One region of the Nonomuraea mesophila genome, then DNA from elsewhere that is predicted to be linked to it. Evidence: riboswitches for the same ligand, from Rfam matches in the RefSeq annotation. Region 1 holds a riboswitch; the other holds the start of a gene.

Region 1 (7,627 bases):
CGGCCATCGGGCCTCCCGTGTGGGAGCTCGACGGGCCGATACCGATCTTGAAGAGGTCGAAGACGCTGATCGCCATTGATGATGCGCCCTTCATGAGTGCCGGGGCCCGGCCGCGGGCCCCGGCGTCAGCCGATGAGACCTGGCAGGGTCAGGACTCGCCCGAGGTGAGCGCGGCGTACTCCTCGGCGGACAGCAGCTCGTCAGGGTCGCCCTCCATGCGCACCCGGAACATCCAGCCCTCGCCGTACGGGTCGCTGTTGGCCAGGCTCGGGTCGTCCACGAGGGCCTGGTTGACCTCGACGATCTCGCCGCCGACGGGTGTGTAGATCTCGCTGACCGACTTGGTCGACTCGACCTCGCCGACGGAGTCGCCCGGCTCCGAGATCGAACCGACCTCCGGGAGCTGCACGAAGACGACGTCACCAAGGGCGTCGGCGGCGTAGGCCGTGATGCCGACGGTCACGGTCAGGCCGTCCTCGACCCCGGAAACCCACTCGTGTTCCTTGGTGTAGCTCAGGTCGTCAGGGATGTTGCTCACTTGTTCCTCCTGTAAAAGGGCAGCTCGACCAGGTCCATGGGTTCATGGCTGCCCCGGATGTCCACAGCCAGGCCTGAGTCGGCTCCGGTGTCCACGTAGGCCAGCGCGATGGGCTTGCCCAGGGTCTGGGAGGGCGCACCGCTGGTGACCTCGCCGACGACGGCGCCGTCCTTGGTGACCGGGTAGCCGTGGCGCGGCACCCGGCGGCCCCGGGCGACCAGACCGACGAGCCGGCGCCGCGGCGGGTCGTCCTTGACCGCCTCCAGCGCCGACCGGCCGACGAAGTCTCCCGGCTTGTCGAATTTCACCACCCTGCCCAGCCCCGCGTCGAACGGAGTCAGCTCGGCGCTCAGTTCGTTGCCGTACAGCGGCATGCCCGCTTCGAGCCGGAGCGTGTCGCGGCTGGACAGGCCGGCGGGCTTGAGCCCGTACGGCTCGCCCGCGGCCATGAGCGCGTGCCAGAGCGGCACCGCGTCCTGAACGGCCACGAACAGCTCGAAGCCGTCCTCGCCGGTGTAGCCGGTACGGGCGACGAGCGCCTGACGCCCGTCGACCTGTCCAGGCAGGCCCGCGTAGTACTTGAGCCCGGTCAGGTCGGCGTCGGTGAGTGTGGCGAGGATCTCCTGGGAACGGGGTCCCTGGACGGCGATCAGCGCGTACTGCTGGGAACGGTCGTCGACCACGGCGTCGAACGCCTTGCAACGGCTCTCCAGCTCGTCCGCGACCTTCTCGGCGTTCGAGGCGTTCGCGACGACCATGAACTCCTCGTCGGCGAGCCGGTAGACGATGAGGTCGTCCAGCACCCCGCCCCGCTCGTTGACGATCATGGTGTAGCGGGCGCGTCCCGGCGTCACGGCCGACAGGTTGCCGATCAGCGCGTAGTCCAGCGCCTGTGCGGCCTGCGGCCCGGTCACGAAGATCTCGCCCATGTGCGAGAGGTCGAACAGTCCGGCGGCCTCGCGGACGGCCCTGTGCTCCGCGGACTCGCTTCCGTACCGGAGCGGCATGAGCCACCCCGCGAAGTCGGTCAGCGTCGCGCCGAGGCTTTCGTGCACGTCTCGTAGCGGAGTAGGTCGGGACATTTATCGCACCTCAGGACAGGATTGGATGCCAGCATCCTCCCCCTCTGTCATCGATGCCTGAGAGCTTCGCCCGAGTTTTGCCGGACTTTCACCTTCGGCGAGACCCTGTGGGCCTGCTTTCCAGAGGTCACCTTCCGAGGAGACGGGCTCCCGGTCAGCCGTGCGGTCCTTTGCCTTGAGAGGTTCGCGGGGAGGGCTTGCTCCTTCAGGGACCCTGACCGGCTGTCAGGGTGCTCTCCCGCACGGTTTGCTGGTGTGTCCAGCCAGCCTAGTAGTGATTTGGGGGTCTTGTCGCGTTCGCCCCTCAGCAGGCCGCGACCAGGGCTTCGAAGAGAGCGTGGTCCTCGGCCGCCTCCGGATGCCACTGCGCCGCCACGGTGAACGGCCCCGAGTCCAGCTCCACGCCCTCGACGGTGCCGTCGGCGGCCGTCGCGGTCACGGTGAGGCCCGGGGCCAGGCGGTCGACGGCCTGGTGGTGGTAGTGCGGCACCGTCACGGGCGCCGTGCCCAGCGCCTTGGCCAGGCGGGTGCCGGGGACGGTGGTGATGGGCAGGTGACCGAAACGGCCGGGCGCGGGGGAGTGCTCCGTGTGGCCCACCACGTCGGGCAGGTGCTGGTGGAGGCTGCCGCCGAGGGCGACGTTGAGCACCTGGAGGCCCCGGCAGATGCCGAGGAAGGGCAGCTCGGCGTCGAGGGCCGCGGTCAGCAGGGCGAACTCGGCCTGGTCACGAAATCTGCGGATATAGCCGGTACGTTCCTCCGGCGTCTCCCCGTACCTCGCCGGATCGATGTCGCCGCCCCCGGCCAGCACCAGCCCGTCCAGCCGGCCCACCACCTGCGCGGCCTCCCCGGCGGGCGGCAGCACGACCGGCTGCCCGCCCGCCCGGACGACCTGCTCCACGTACATGTACGGCAGCAGCGCGACCGGCACGTTCTCCCAGACCGTGAACGTCGCCGGCTCCACGTAACAGGTGACCCCGATGACGGGACGTCGCACGATGAACCCTCCTAGAGCGGCGTGACGTAGGCGCCGGAGATGCCGCCGTCCACCAGGAACTCGCTGCCCGTGATGAACGAGGCGTCGTCGCTGGCCAGGAACGCCACCGCGGCCGCGATCTCCGACGCCTCCGCGAAGCGCCCGAGCGGGACGTGCACCAGCCGCCGCTGCGCCCGTTCCGGGTCCTTCGCGAACAGCTCCCGCAGCAGCGGCGTGTTCACCGGGCCGGGGCACAGCGCGTTCACCCGGATGCCCTCCCTGGCGAACTGCACGCCCAGCTCGCGCGACATCGCCAGCACCCCGCCCTTGGAGGCCGTGTAGGAGATCTGCGAGGTCGCCGAGCCCATGACCGCCACGAACGACGCGGTGTTGATGATCGAGCCCTTGCCCTGGCGCCGCATGTAGGGGATGGCGTGCTTGCAGCACAGGTAGACGCTGGTCAGGTTCACGTCCTGGACGCGGCGCCAGGCGTCGATGCCGGTATCCAGGATCGAGTCGTCGTCGGGCGGCGAGATGCCGGCGTTGTTGAAGGCGATGTCCACGCTGCCGTAGGTGTCGAACGTCGTACGGAACATCCGGACGACGTCGTCCTCGTCGGCCACGTCGGCCCGTACGAACAGGCCGCCGACCTCGTTCGCGGCCTTGACGCCCGCCTCCTCGTCCAGGTCGGCGCAGACCACCTTCGCGCCCTCGTCGGCGAACCTGCGCGCGGTGGCCAGCCCGATGCCGCCGCCTGCGCCCGTGACCACCGCCACCCGGTCCTGCAACCGCTTCATGTGCACGTCGCTTTCTACCTCACTCCCAGGAGATGAAGACGTTCTTGGTCTCCGTGAACGCCGCCAGGGCGTCCGGCCCGAGCTCGCGGCCCAGCCCCGACTGCTTGAAACCGCCGAACGGGGTCCAGTGGCGGACCGCCGCGTTGGAGTTCACCGACAACGCGCCCGCCTCGACCGCCCTGGACACGCGGAGCGCGCGCCCGACGTCGCGGGTCCAGATGGAGCCGCTCAGCCCGTACGGGGTGTCGTTGGCGATGCGTACGGCGTCCGCCTCGTCCTCGAAGGGCGCCACCGACACGACCGGCCCGAAGATCTCCTCGGTGAACGCCCGGTCGGTGACGTCCGGGGTGAGCACGGTCGGCGGGAACCAGTAACCCTTGCCGGCCGGGCAGGACCCCTGGAGGTAGGGGGTGCCCTGGACGAAGCCGCGTACGCGGTCGAGCTGCTCGGCGCTGATCAGCGGGCCCATCTCGGTGCGCTCGTCGAGGGGGTCGCCGACGACGACGCCGCGTACGGCCTCGGTGAGGCGCTCCATGAAGGCGTCGTACACGTTTGCCTGGACGAGCAGCCGGGACCTGGCGCAGCAGTCCTGCCCCGCGTTGTCGAACACGGCGTAAGGGGCGGCTTGCGCTGCTTTGTCGAGATCGGCATCCGAAAAGACGATATTTGCGGATTTGCCGCCTAGCTCCAGCGTGACCCGCTTGACCTGGGCCGCCGCCTTGGCCGCGATCTCCTTGCCCACCTCCGTCGAACCGGTGAACACGATCTTGGCCACGCCGGGATGCTCCACCAGCCGGGCGCCCGCGACCTCTCCCGCTCCGGGCAGCACCTGGAGCACCCCCTCGGGGAGGCCCGCCGCCAGGGCCAGCTCGGCCAGCCTCAGCGCGGTCAGCGGGGTCCACTCGGCCGGCTTGACGATCACCGTGTTACCGGCCGCCAGCGCGGGGGCCACCCCCCACGACATGATCAACATCGGGAAGTTCCACGGCACGATGACGCCCACCACGCCCAGCGGCTCCTGGAAGGTGACGTCCACGCCGCCGGGCACCGGGATCTGCTTGCCGTGGTCGCGCTCGGGCGCCCCGGCGTAGAAGTGCAGCACGTCGCGTACGGCGCCCGCCTCCCAGCGGGCGTTGGCGATCGGATGCCCGGCGTTGGCCAGCTCCAGCCGCGCCAGTTCCTCGCCGTGCTCGTCCACCAGGTCGGCGAACCTCCTCAGCAGCCGCGCCCGGTCGCCCGGAGCGACCTGCCGCCAGGCGGCGTACGCCGTCCTGGCACGCTCCACCGCCCGGTCCACCTCGGCCGCGTCGGCGAGTTCGACGTCGGCGACGACGTCCTCCGTCGCCGGATTGACGATCTTCATCGGTCACCCGTCACATTCGCTCGAAACCACGGAACATCTCCCAGTCCGTCACCGCCGCGTCGAACGCCGCCAGCTCCACGCGCGCGTTGTTCGCGTAGTGCTCGACGACGTCCTCGCCGAACGCCTCGCGCGCCAGCTTCGACCCCTCGAACAGGGGCAGCGCGTCACGCAGCGTGTGCGGCACGGTCTCCGCGCCCGAGTCGTAGGCGTTGCCCTCGAACGCGTCCTCCAGCGGGAGCTCGTTGTCGATGCCGTGCAGCCCGGCCGCCACCAGCCCCGCCACCGCGAGGTAGGGGTTGACGTCGCCGCCCGGCACCCGGTTCTCGATCCGCAGCGACGGCCCGTGGCCGACGAGCCTGAGCGCGCAGGTGCGGTTGTCGACGCCCCACTTGATCGCCGTGGGGGCGAAGCTGCCCGGCATGAAACGTTTGTAGGAGTTGATGTTGGGGGCGTACAGAAGGGTGAGCTCGCGCAGGCAGGCCTGCTGGCCGGCAATGAACCGGGCGCCGAGCTCCGAGAGCCCGTACGGACCCGGCCCGGCCATCACGGGGTCGCCGTCGGGGCTCCTGAGCGAGATGTGGACGTGGCAGGAGTTGCCCTCACGCTCGTTCGGCTTGGCCATGAAGGTGATCGACTTGCCCTCCTGGGCGGCGATCTCCTTGGCGCCGTTCTTGTAGATGGCGTGGTTGTCGCAGGTCCGCAGCGCCTCGGCGTAGCGGAAGGCGATCTCGTGCTGGCCCAGGTTGCACTCGCCCTTGGCGGACTCGACGTAGAGCCCCGCGCCCTCCATGTCGCGCCTGATCCGCCGCAGGAGGGGCTCGATGCGGGCGGTGCCCAGCAGCGAGTAGTCGACGTTGTAGAGGTTGGCGGGCGACATGTCGCGGTAGCCGCGCTGCCACGCCTGCTCGTAGGTGTCCTCGTAGACGCAGAACTCCAGCTCGGTGCCGACGTACGCGGCCAGCCCCCGCTCCGCGAGCCGGGCGAGCTGCCTGCGCAGGATCTGGCGCGGGGAGGGCGGCACGTCGCCGCCGTCCTCCCAGGTCAGGTCGGCCATCAGCAGGGCGGTGCCCTCCTGCCAGGGCACCCGGCGCAACGTCGTCAGGTCGGGTTTCATCACGAAGTCGCCGTAGCCGCGCTCCCAGGACGACATCGCGTAGCCGCCCACGGTGTTCATGTCCACGTCGACCGCGAGCAGGTAGTTGCAGCCCTCGGAGCCGTGGTCGAGCACTTCGTCGAGGAAATACCGGGCGGACAGCCTCTTGCCCTGCAATCTGCCCTGCATGTCGGCGATCGCGAGGAGCACGGTGTCGATCCGCCCGGACGCCACCTCGTCGCGCAGCTCGCCGACGGAAAGGTATCCGGTGTTCGCTCCATCGCTCACGCTACGCCGCTCCCATCTGCGCTGACACGCTTCCCTGCTGATTGGGCTAGTCTTAGACCATTGATGTGTATGGCGGGATCGCTTGTCAAGACCTGAGGACACCTTGGACGAGTCGGCGCGTTTGATGACGGTGCTGCGCCCGGTCAGGGCCGGCAACGCCTTCGAGGAGACCGTGGAGCGCCTGCTCCAGGCCATCAAACTCGGCCTGGTCGCGCCGGGCGAGAAGCTTCCTCCCGAGCGCGAGCTGGCCGTCACACTCGGCATCAGCAGGGTGACCCTGCGCGAGGCCATCCGCGCGTTGTCCGACGCGGGCTACCTTGACGTGCGCCGGGGCCGTTACGGCGGCGCTTTCGTCACGTACGCGCCGCCCGAGCCGGACGCCGGCCACCTGCGCGAGGCCGTCAACGAGATGGGCATGGCCGACCTGTCCGACGCCCTCACGTTCCGCCTGGCGGTGGAGTGCGGCGCCGCCCAGGTGCTGGCGATGTCCCGGCCCGCGCGGGAGCAGCGGGCGGTACTCGTGCGCAGGCTCACCGACGTGAACGAGGCCGGCCTGGAGGACTACCGCCGGCTCGACACCGCCTTCCACCTGTCGATCGCGGAGCTGACGGGCTCGCCGCTGCTCGCCACGACCTGCGCGGACGCCCGCTCGCGGGTCAGTGACCTGCTCAACGCCATCCCCATGCTCCAGGTCAACCTCGACCACGCCGCCGTGCAGCACCAGGCCATCGTGGACGCCATCCTGGCGGGCGACCCCGACGCGGCCCGTCAGGCGGTGGCCGAGCATCTGGAGGGCACAGCGGCCCTCCTGCGCGCGTTCCTGGCCTGAGGTCCGCCGGTTGCGCGCATAAAGGGCTCATCGGCTCGTAGCATCGGTTCCAGCATCATGGGGAACTGGTTTCAGCACACCATCATCGCCACAGGACGGCTGCCGCTGTTCTGCTACTTCGTCGCGCTCATCGTCGCCTTCATCGCCACGCGCATCAACGTCCGCCTGATCAGGGCGAAGATCGGCTGGTTCCGCAACGTCAGCGTGGGCGAGATGCACATCCACCATGTCGTGTTCGGCGTCGTGCTGATGATGGTCGGCGGGGTCGCCGGGCTCATCGTCTCGCCCGGCTCGCAGGTGGGCACGGCCGCCGCCGCGTGCGTGTTCGGCATCGGGTCGGCGCTCGTGCTGGACGAGTTCGCGCTGATCCTGCACCTGCACGACGTCTACTGGGAGGAGGAGGGGCGCACCTCGGTCGACGCCGTCTTCATCGCGGTCGCCGTCACCGGCCTGCTCCTCATGGGGCTGCGCCCGCTCACCTGGGACTACGGCACCCCCGTCAACCCCGCCGTGCTCATCATCGCCAACCTGGCGCTGGCCGTCGTCACCCTGCTCAAGGGCAAGATCTGGACGGGGATGGCGGGGCTGTTCGTCCCGCCCATGCTGCTGGTCGGCGCGATCCGCCTGGCGCGGCCCGGCTCGCCCTGGGCCCACTGGTTCT
Region 2 (7,627 bases), on a different contig from region 1:
CGGGCGCTGGTCGAGCAGCTGCCGCCCGGCGCGGCTCTGCTCACGGTGACCAGGGGGCCCAACCAGGGCAGCCGCTTCCGGCTCGACAAAGACCTGACCACGACCGGGCGCCATCCGGAGAGTGACATCTTCCTCGACGACATCACCGTCTCCCGCCGTCACGTCGAGTTCTACCGCCACCGCGGCGGCCAGTTCTCCGTGCGCGACGTGGGCAGCCTCAACGGCACCTACGTCAACAGGGAGCGGATAGAGGAGGTTCCCCTGCACTCCGGTGACGAGGTGCAGATCGGCAAGTTCCGACTCGTCTTCCTGATGCGGGGCAGCTCCGGGGCATGAGGGGGCGAAGCGGGCGGCCGGCGTACGCCGTCTCGTGCGTGGCCATGCGGCAAGGGGAGGAGCGCGCATGACGTCACAGGCGGCACGCTCGCACATGAGCATCGGGGAGGTGCTCGCGCTGCTGCAGGGCGAGTTTCCCGATGTCACCATCTCCAAGATCCGGTTCTTGGAGGGGGAAGGGCTGATCGAGCCCGAGCGCAGCCCGTCCGGCTACCGTAAGTTCACGCACCTGCACGTGGAGCAGCTGCGTTTCATCCTCACCGAGCAGCGCGACCACTACCTGCCGCTGCGGGTGATCAAGGACAGGATGGCGGAGGGCTTCGGCCGTCCGCGAGCCGTCCAGGACACCGACAAGCAGGAGATCAGGCTCAGCAGGGCCGAGCTGATCGAGGCCGCGGGCATCGACGAGGAGACCCTCGACGAGCTGGAGGACTACGGCCTGCTCGCGCCGGTGGCCCGTCGCTACGACGAGGAGGCGCTCACGGTGGCGCGCACCGTCGGCGCGCTGGCCCGCTTCGGCCTGCGCGCCCGGCACCTGCGCGCGGTCAAGGCGGCGGCCGAGCGGGAGTGCGGCCTGGTGGAGCAGACCGTCGCGCCAATACTCAAGCGGCGCGCCCCCGGTGCCATCGGCGAGGCCGACGAGGTGGCCAGGGAGCTTTCCTCGCTCCTGCTCGACCTGCACGCATCCCTTGTGCGCACGGGCGTCCGGTCCGTCCTGGGGCGTTGAGACCGTAGCGAGCTGGGAGGCGGGGGCACATTCCAGGCCCGCCGGGTGTTACGTTGAATTGCAGAAGCCAGTCAGCAGAAGCAACGACCAAATAGCTGTGCCGGGACACCGGTCAGGAATACGGAGCAGCCCGTGTTGCAGATGGAGGTTGTGGGCGTTCGGGTCGAAATGCCCACAAATCAGCCGATCGTCTTGCTGAAGGAGGCACACGGGGAGCGGTTCCTTCCTATATGGATCGGCATGACGGAAGCCACGGCCATCGCCCTGGCCCAGGCAGAGGAGCCTCCGCCGCGGCCGCTCACCCACGACCTCTTCCGAGACGTGCTGAGCGCCCTGGGCGTAGGCCTGCGGGCGGTCAACATCGTCGCCCTGCGTGACGGCATCTTCTTCGCCGACCTGGTGTTCTCCAACGGCGTGGAGGTGAGCGCGCGGCCGTCCGACTCGATCGCGCTCGCCCTGCGCACGGGGGCGCGCATCTTCGCCAGCGAGGAGGTCGTCCAGGAGGCCGGGGTGATCATCCCGGACGACCAGGAGGACGAGGTGGAGAAGTTCAGGGAGTTTCTTGACACGATCACTCCCGAGGACTTCGGCCGGGCGGGGTAGGTATTTCAGTGCATTTACGCTTCACGACGCGCCGAGCCGGATCGTTGACTGAGCATGGTCGCGGTCCTACGGTGCAAGTGAAACCCGTGGCTGCGCTTCACATACCCCCAGATCAGGCCACGGGATGAGAGAAAGCCGGAGGTCCGCGTGGCGGTCAGCAGCGGCGAGGGAAAGACGGCCGGCCAGGAAGATCCGGTGCGGCGCGAGAGCGCGCGGCAGCGTGCCGGGGAGCAGGGCCTGCTCTTCGACGAACAGCCCGCGGCGCTGCCGGGCGACATCGGATACCGCGGGCCGACGGCGTGCTCGGCGGCCGGCATCACCTACCGGCAGCTCGACTACTGGGCGCGCACGGGCCTGGTCGAGCCCACGATAAGAGCCGCGCAGGGCTCCGGCTCCCAGCGTCTCTACAGCTTCCGCGACATCCTGGTCCTCAAGGTCGTCAAGCGGCTGCTCGACACCGGGGTGTCGCTGCAGCAGATCCGCACGGCCGTGCAACACCTGCGTGACCGCGGGGTGGCCGACCTCGCACAGATCACGCTCATGAGCGACGGCGTCAGCGTCTACGAGTGCACCTCGGCCGACGAGGTGATCGACCTGCTCCAGGGCGGCCAGGGCGTGTTCGGCATCGCGCTCGGGCGGGTCTGGCGCGAGGTCGAGGGCTCCCTCGCGGAGCTGCCGGGGGAACGCGCGGCGGCCGAGGACACCGTCCCGGCCGACCACCCCGCTGACGAACTCGCCCGGCGCCGCCGTGCCCGCCGCACCCGGTGAGCACGGCTCCTGACATCCGGACGAACCGGGCGTAGTAACCTGAGGACAGCAAGGCCGACGACCCCGTGCGGGAGAGTCCCCGGGCCCCTGGGCTCCGGGGCGCCGAAGGAGCAACCCTCCCCGGAATCTCTCAGGCATCCCGTACCGCTCGGGCGAGGCAACTCTGGAAAGCAGGCGCACCCGCCAGGCGCGCCTCACCGACGGTGCAAGCCCCACCGGGGGTGAAGCTCTCAGGTCGCGACCCCGCGCTTGTCCGGGGTCCGCGCTGACAGAGGGGGAGATCCGGCACACGCCCGCGCCCCGGCGCCGGTCTCCACAGCCTCGGGAGGCATCTCCATGACCGATCTGTCCGCTCCGCCGTTCTCGTCCCGGCACATCGGCCCCTCGGAGCCCGAACAGCAGCGCATGCTCGAGGCCGTGGGCTTCGAGTCCGTGGCCGACCTGGTCGCGGTCGCCGTGCCCGAGTCCATCAGGGCCAAGGACCGGCTCACGCTGCCCGCTCCCGCGGGCGAGGCCGAGGCCATCGCCGAGCTGCGCGCCCTGGCCGATCGCAACCAGGTGGTCACCTCGATGATCGGGCTGGGCTACCACGACACGGTCACGCCCGCCGTCATCCGCCGCAACCTGCTGGAGAACCCGGGCTGGTACACCGCCTACACCCCCTACCAGCCGGAGATCTCGCAGGGCCGCCTCGAGGCGCTGCTCAACTTCCAGACCGTCGTCTCCGACCTCACCGGCCTGCCCGTCTCCGGCGCCTCGCTGCTCGACGAGGCCACCGCCGCGGCCGAGGCCATGACGCTGGCCCGCAGGGCGGGCAGGTCGAAGAGCGCCGTGTTCGTGGTCGACGCCGACGCGCTGCCCCAGACCAAGGCCGTGCTCGCCACCAGGGCCGAGCCGCTCGGCATCACGCTCGTCGAGCACTCTCTCGACGGCGAGCTGCCCGAGTGCTTCGGCGTGCTCGTGCAGTACCCCGGCGCGTCCGGGCGGCTGCGCGACTTCCGCGACGTGGCCGCCGCCGCGCACGAGGCGGGCGCCCTCGTCGTGGCCGCCGCCGACCTGCTGGCGCTGACGCTCGTGGCCGCCCCCGGCGAGCTGGGCGCCGACATCGCCGTGGGCTCCTCCCAGCGTTTCGGGGTGCCCTTCGGGTTCGGCGGGCCGCACGCCGCCTACATGTCCGTACGCGAGGGCCTGCAGCGGCAGTTGCCCGGCCGCCTGGTCGGGGTGTCCGTCGACGCCGACGGCGACCCCGCCTACCGCCTGGCCCTGCAGACCCGCGAGCAGCACATCCGCCGCGAGAAGGCCACCAGCAACATCTGCACCGCGCAGGTCCTGCTGGCCGTCATCGCCGGCATGTACGCCGTCTACCACGGGCCCGAGAGGCTGCGCCGCATCGCCCACCGGGTGCACCGCCACGCCGCCGCCCTGGCGGAGGGGCTGCGCGGGCAGGGCCTGGAGGTCGTGCACGACGGCTTCTTCGACACCGTGCTCGTACGCGTGCCGGGCCGGGCCTCCGCCGTGGTCGCCGCCGCGGCCGAGCGGGGCGTCAACCTCTGGCAGGTGGACGCCGACCACGTCTCGGTCGCCTGCGACGAGAAGACCGGCGCCGCCGAGGTGGCCACGGTGCAGGCCGCGTTCGGCGTCTCCACCCCCTTCACCGACGTCGAGGGCACCGCGGACGCGCTGCCCTCCTCGCTGCTGCGCGAGTCCGGCTACCTGACCCACCCGGTCTTCCACAGCCACCGCTCCGAGACCGCGATGCTGCGCTACCTGCGCAGGCTGCAGGACAAGGACGTCGCGCTCGACCGGTCGATGATCCCGCTCGGCTCCTGCACGATGAAGCTCAACGCGACCACCGAGATGGAGCCGATCACCTGGCCGGAGTTCGCCGCCGTGCACCCCTACGCGCCCGCCGCCCAGGCCGAGGGCTACCTCGAGCTGATCGGCACGCTGGAGCGCTGGCTGGCCGAGGTGACCGGCTACGACGCCGTCTCCATCCAGCCCAACGCCGGCTCCCAGGGCGAGTTCGCCGGGCTGCTGGCCATCCGCGCCTACCACCGCGCGGGCGGTGAGAGCGAGCGGGACGTCTGCCTCATTCCCTCGTCGGCGCACGGCACCAACGCCGCCAGCGCCGTCATGGCCGGCATGAGGGTCGTGGTCGTGGCCTGCGACTCCGGCGGGAACGTCGACCTGGACGACCTCGATGTCAAGATCGCCAAGCACCGCGACGCGCTGGCCGCGATCATGGTGACGTACCCGTCCACGCACGGCGTCTACGAGGAGACCATCACCGAGATCTGCGCCAAGGTGCACGAGGCCGGTGGCCAGGTCTACGTCGACGGGGCCAACCTCAACGCGCTGGTCGGGCTGGCCAAGCCCGGGGAGTTCGGGGCCGACGTGTCCCACCTCAACCTGCACAAGACGTTCTGCATCCCGCACGGCGGCGGCGGGCCCGGCGTCGGCCCGGTCGCGGTCCGCGGCCACCTGGCCCCCTACCTGCCCGGCCACCCGCTGCGCGACGGTTCGCCGGTGGGGCCCGTCTCCGCGGCCCCCTACGGGTCGGCGGGGATCCTGCCGATCTCGTGGGCGTACATCAGGATGATGGGCTCCGACGGGCTCACGGCGGCCACCGAGCAGGCCATCCTGTCGGCCAACTACCTCGCCAAGCGGCTGGCCCCCCACTACCCGGTGCTCTACACCGGGCGCGGCGGGCTGGTGGCCCACGAGTGCATCGTCGACCTGCGCCAGATCACCAAGGAGACGGGCGTCACCGTCGACGACGTGGCCAAGCGCCTCATCGACTACGGTTTCCACGCGCCCACCATGTCGTTCCCCGTGGCCGGGACGCTCATGATCGAGCCGACCGAGAGCGAGGACCTCGGCGAGCTCGACCGGTTCGCCGACGCGATGATCGCCATCCGGGGCGAGATCGCGAAGGTGGCGTCCGGCGACTACGACAAGACGGACAACCCTCTGCGTAACGCGCCGCACACCGCGGAGTCGGTCAGCGCCGACGAGTGGCGGCACCCCTACTCGCGGACCGAGGCCGCCTACCCGCTGCCGTCGCTGCGCGACGGCAAGTACTGGGTGCCGGTGCGCCGCATCGACCAGGCCTACGGCGACCGCAACCTGGTGTGCTCGTGCCCCCCGCTGGAGGCCTACGAGGACTAGTCACCGGGTGGGCCAGACCTTCGGCGTCAACCCGGCAGACATGATCGCCGGAAGTCGTTAGGCTCGGGGCGACCGTCGCCAGAAGGAGCTCTCTTGACGTCCTCAGAGCTGGAGACCCCGCCTCTCGACACCGCCCGGCGCCTGGCCGAACGCGGTGACCTCGACGGCGCCGCCGCCATCCTGCGCGAGCTCGCCGCCGACCCCGACGAGCCCGACCGGGCGCAGGCCGCCGTCGGGCTGGCCGTGGTGCTGGAGGAGCGCGGCGACGTCGAGGCCGCCAGGGCGGCCGCGAGGACCGCGCTGGCGACCGGCCACCCCGAATACGCCTCCCAGGCCGCCTGCCACCTGGCCCAGGGGTTCGAGCGGGAGGGGCGGGCCGAGCAGGCCAGGGCCGCCTGGCAGGCCGTGCTGGGGGTGGGCGCGGCGGCGTACGTCCCGCTGGCCCACCTCGCGCTGGCCCGGCTGGCCGTGCGGGCGCACGACCTGGAGGAGGCCGAGCGGGAGCTGCAGGCCGCGATGGCGGCCGGCGACGGCGAGGTCGCCGCCCACGCCGCGCAGGAGCTGGCCGACCTGCTGATGGAGCACGGGGAGCCCGGCGCCGCGGCTGAGCTGCTCCTGGACGCCCTGGAGGCCGTGCCCGAGGCCGAGGCGCCGGGGCTGCGGGTCCGGCTCGGCATCGCGCATCTGGAGCTGGCCTGCGCGGAGTTCGCGGAGACCGTGGAGAGCGGCGCGGACGCGCAGACGAGCGCGCTGGCCATCGAGCTGCTCGCGCGCACCCTGCCGTTGCGCGGGCGCGACGACGACGCGGGGCGGGTCTGGTCGTACGGACTGGAGCACGCCGACGAGACCCTGGCCGCGGAGGTCAGGCTCCGCTACCAGCGCGACACCTGACGGGGCCCGCGGCCGCTGCGACGGCCGGGCCGTGGGACGGCGGAGGCGCTCCCGTTCCCTCCACCGGCGCAGGTCAGCCGCGGCGCATGATGGCCGCCGCGGCGGCCACGTTGATGGCGACGATGGCCAGCCATGTGATGAGCAGCCCCACCAGGCCGGCGTTGGCCGACGCGATGGCCGTCAGCGGGATGCCCATGGCCATCGAGCCCAGCGCCACCGGGATCATCGACCCGCCCGGCGTGGACTTCTTGCGCGGTGGGGCCCCGTTACGGTCGAGCTCGGCGCGTACGCGGGCGGCGATGGTGTCGTCGAGACGCTGGGCGAACGAGTCGACGAGCGCCTCCTCGTAGTCAGGCCCGAGGTCGCGACGGGCGTCGAGCGTGGCCTGCAGATCTTCCCTGAGGGGACGCTGGTCCGGCATATGGTCATCATCCATCCTCGATGCGGTGCCGTCATCCGGCCTGAGGGCTAGCGGGCCCTCCTCCCCAGGTACGGTGCTGGCATGGAGGTGACGACCCCGCGCGGGCCCGCGTACGTGGAGATCGACGAGGTGCCGGACGCGCGGCTGCTGCTGGTGCTGACCCACGGGTCGGCCGGGGGAGTGGACGCTCCCGACCTGCTGGCCGTGCGCGAGGCCGCCATGGGCGTGGGCGCCAGTGTGGCGCGGGTGACGCAGGCGTTCAGGGCGGCGGGGGCGCGGGCGCCGGGTTCGCCGGACAGGCAGGACGAGGCGTGGGAGATCGTGCTGTCCGAGCTGCGCTCGCGTCTGCCGGGGCTGCCGCTCGTGCAGGGCGGCCGGAGCAACGGGGCGCGGGTGGCGTGCCGCACGGCGAGGGCGGTCGGCGCGGCGGCGGTGGTGGCGCTGGCCTTTCCGCTGCATCCGCCGGGGAGACCCGAGCGATCGCGGGCCGGCGAGCTACGCGGCGCCGGGGTGGACGTGCTGGTCGTGAACGGTGATCGTGACCCCTTCGGGGTGCCGGACGCCGCGGATGCCGCGCGCCTGGTGGTGTTGCCGGGGGAGGGCCACGACCTGAAAAAGGACCCCGCCCGGGTGGGCGAGGTCGTGGCGGAGTGGATCACCCGCTACGGCGGGCCGCCACGGCAGGGCAGCCCTGGGCGCCCGCGTGGGGGTGC

The links. Region 1 has a riboswitch for glycine ahead of gcvT (glycine cleavage system aminomethyltransferase GcvT). Riboswitches for the same ligand answer to the same signal wherever they lie in the genome.
Region 2: linked by a shared signal. The riboswitch ahead of gcvP (aminomethyl-transferring glycine dehydrogenase) and the one ahead of gcvT (glycine cleavage system aminomethyltransferase GcvT) in region 1 are both predicted to bind glycine.

Annotation. Positions count from the first base shown of each region.
Region 1 covers NZ_SMLD01000013.1:38,611-46,237, reverse strand. The annotation lists gene E1295_RS07665 (L-serine ammonia-lyase) at 1-76, opposite strand, end outside; gene gcvH (glycine cleavage system protein GcvH) at 149-538, opposite strand; gene gcvT (glycine cleavage system aminomethyltransferase GcvT) at 535-1,620, opposite strand; glycine riboswitch at 1,655-1,754, opposite strand; glycine riboswitch at 1,774-1,871, opposite strand; gene E1295_RS07650 (gamma-glutamyl-gamma-aminobutyrate hydrolase family protein) at 1,925-2,617, opposite strand; gene E1295_RS07645 (3-oxoacyl-ACP reductase) at 2,629-3,393, opposite strand; gene E1295_RS07640 (aldehyde dehydrogenase family protein) at 3,413-4,756, opposite strand; gene E1295_RS07635 (glutamine synthetase family protein) at 4,767-6,137, opposite strand; gene E1295_RS07630 (FadR/GntR family transcriptional regulator) at 6,262-6,966, shown strand; gene E1295_RS07625 (hypothetical protein) at 7,024-7,627, shown strand, end outside.
Region 2 covers NZ_SMLD01000078.1:15,570-23,196, reverse strand. The annotation lists gene E1295_RS26495 (double zinc ribbon and FHA domain-containing protein) at 1-336, shown strand, start outside; gene ftsR (transcriptional regulator FtsR) at 404-1,063, shown strand; gene E1295_RS26485 (bifunctional nuclease family protein) at 1,196-1,666, shown strand; gene E1295_RS26480 (MerR family transcriptional regulator) at 1,814-2,434, shown strand; glycine riboswitch at 2,493-2,591, shown strand; gene gcvP (aminomethyl-transferring glycine dehydrogenase) at 2,771-5,602, shown strand; gene E1295_RS26470 (tetratricopeptide repeat protein) at 5,696-6,493, shown strand; gene E1295_RS26465 (hypothetical protein) at 6,567-6,914, opposite strand; gene E1295_RS26460 (alpha/beta hydrolase family protein) at 6,996-7,627, shown strand, end outside.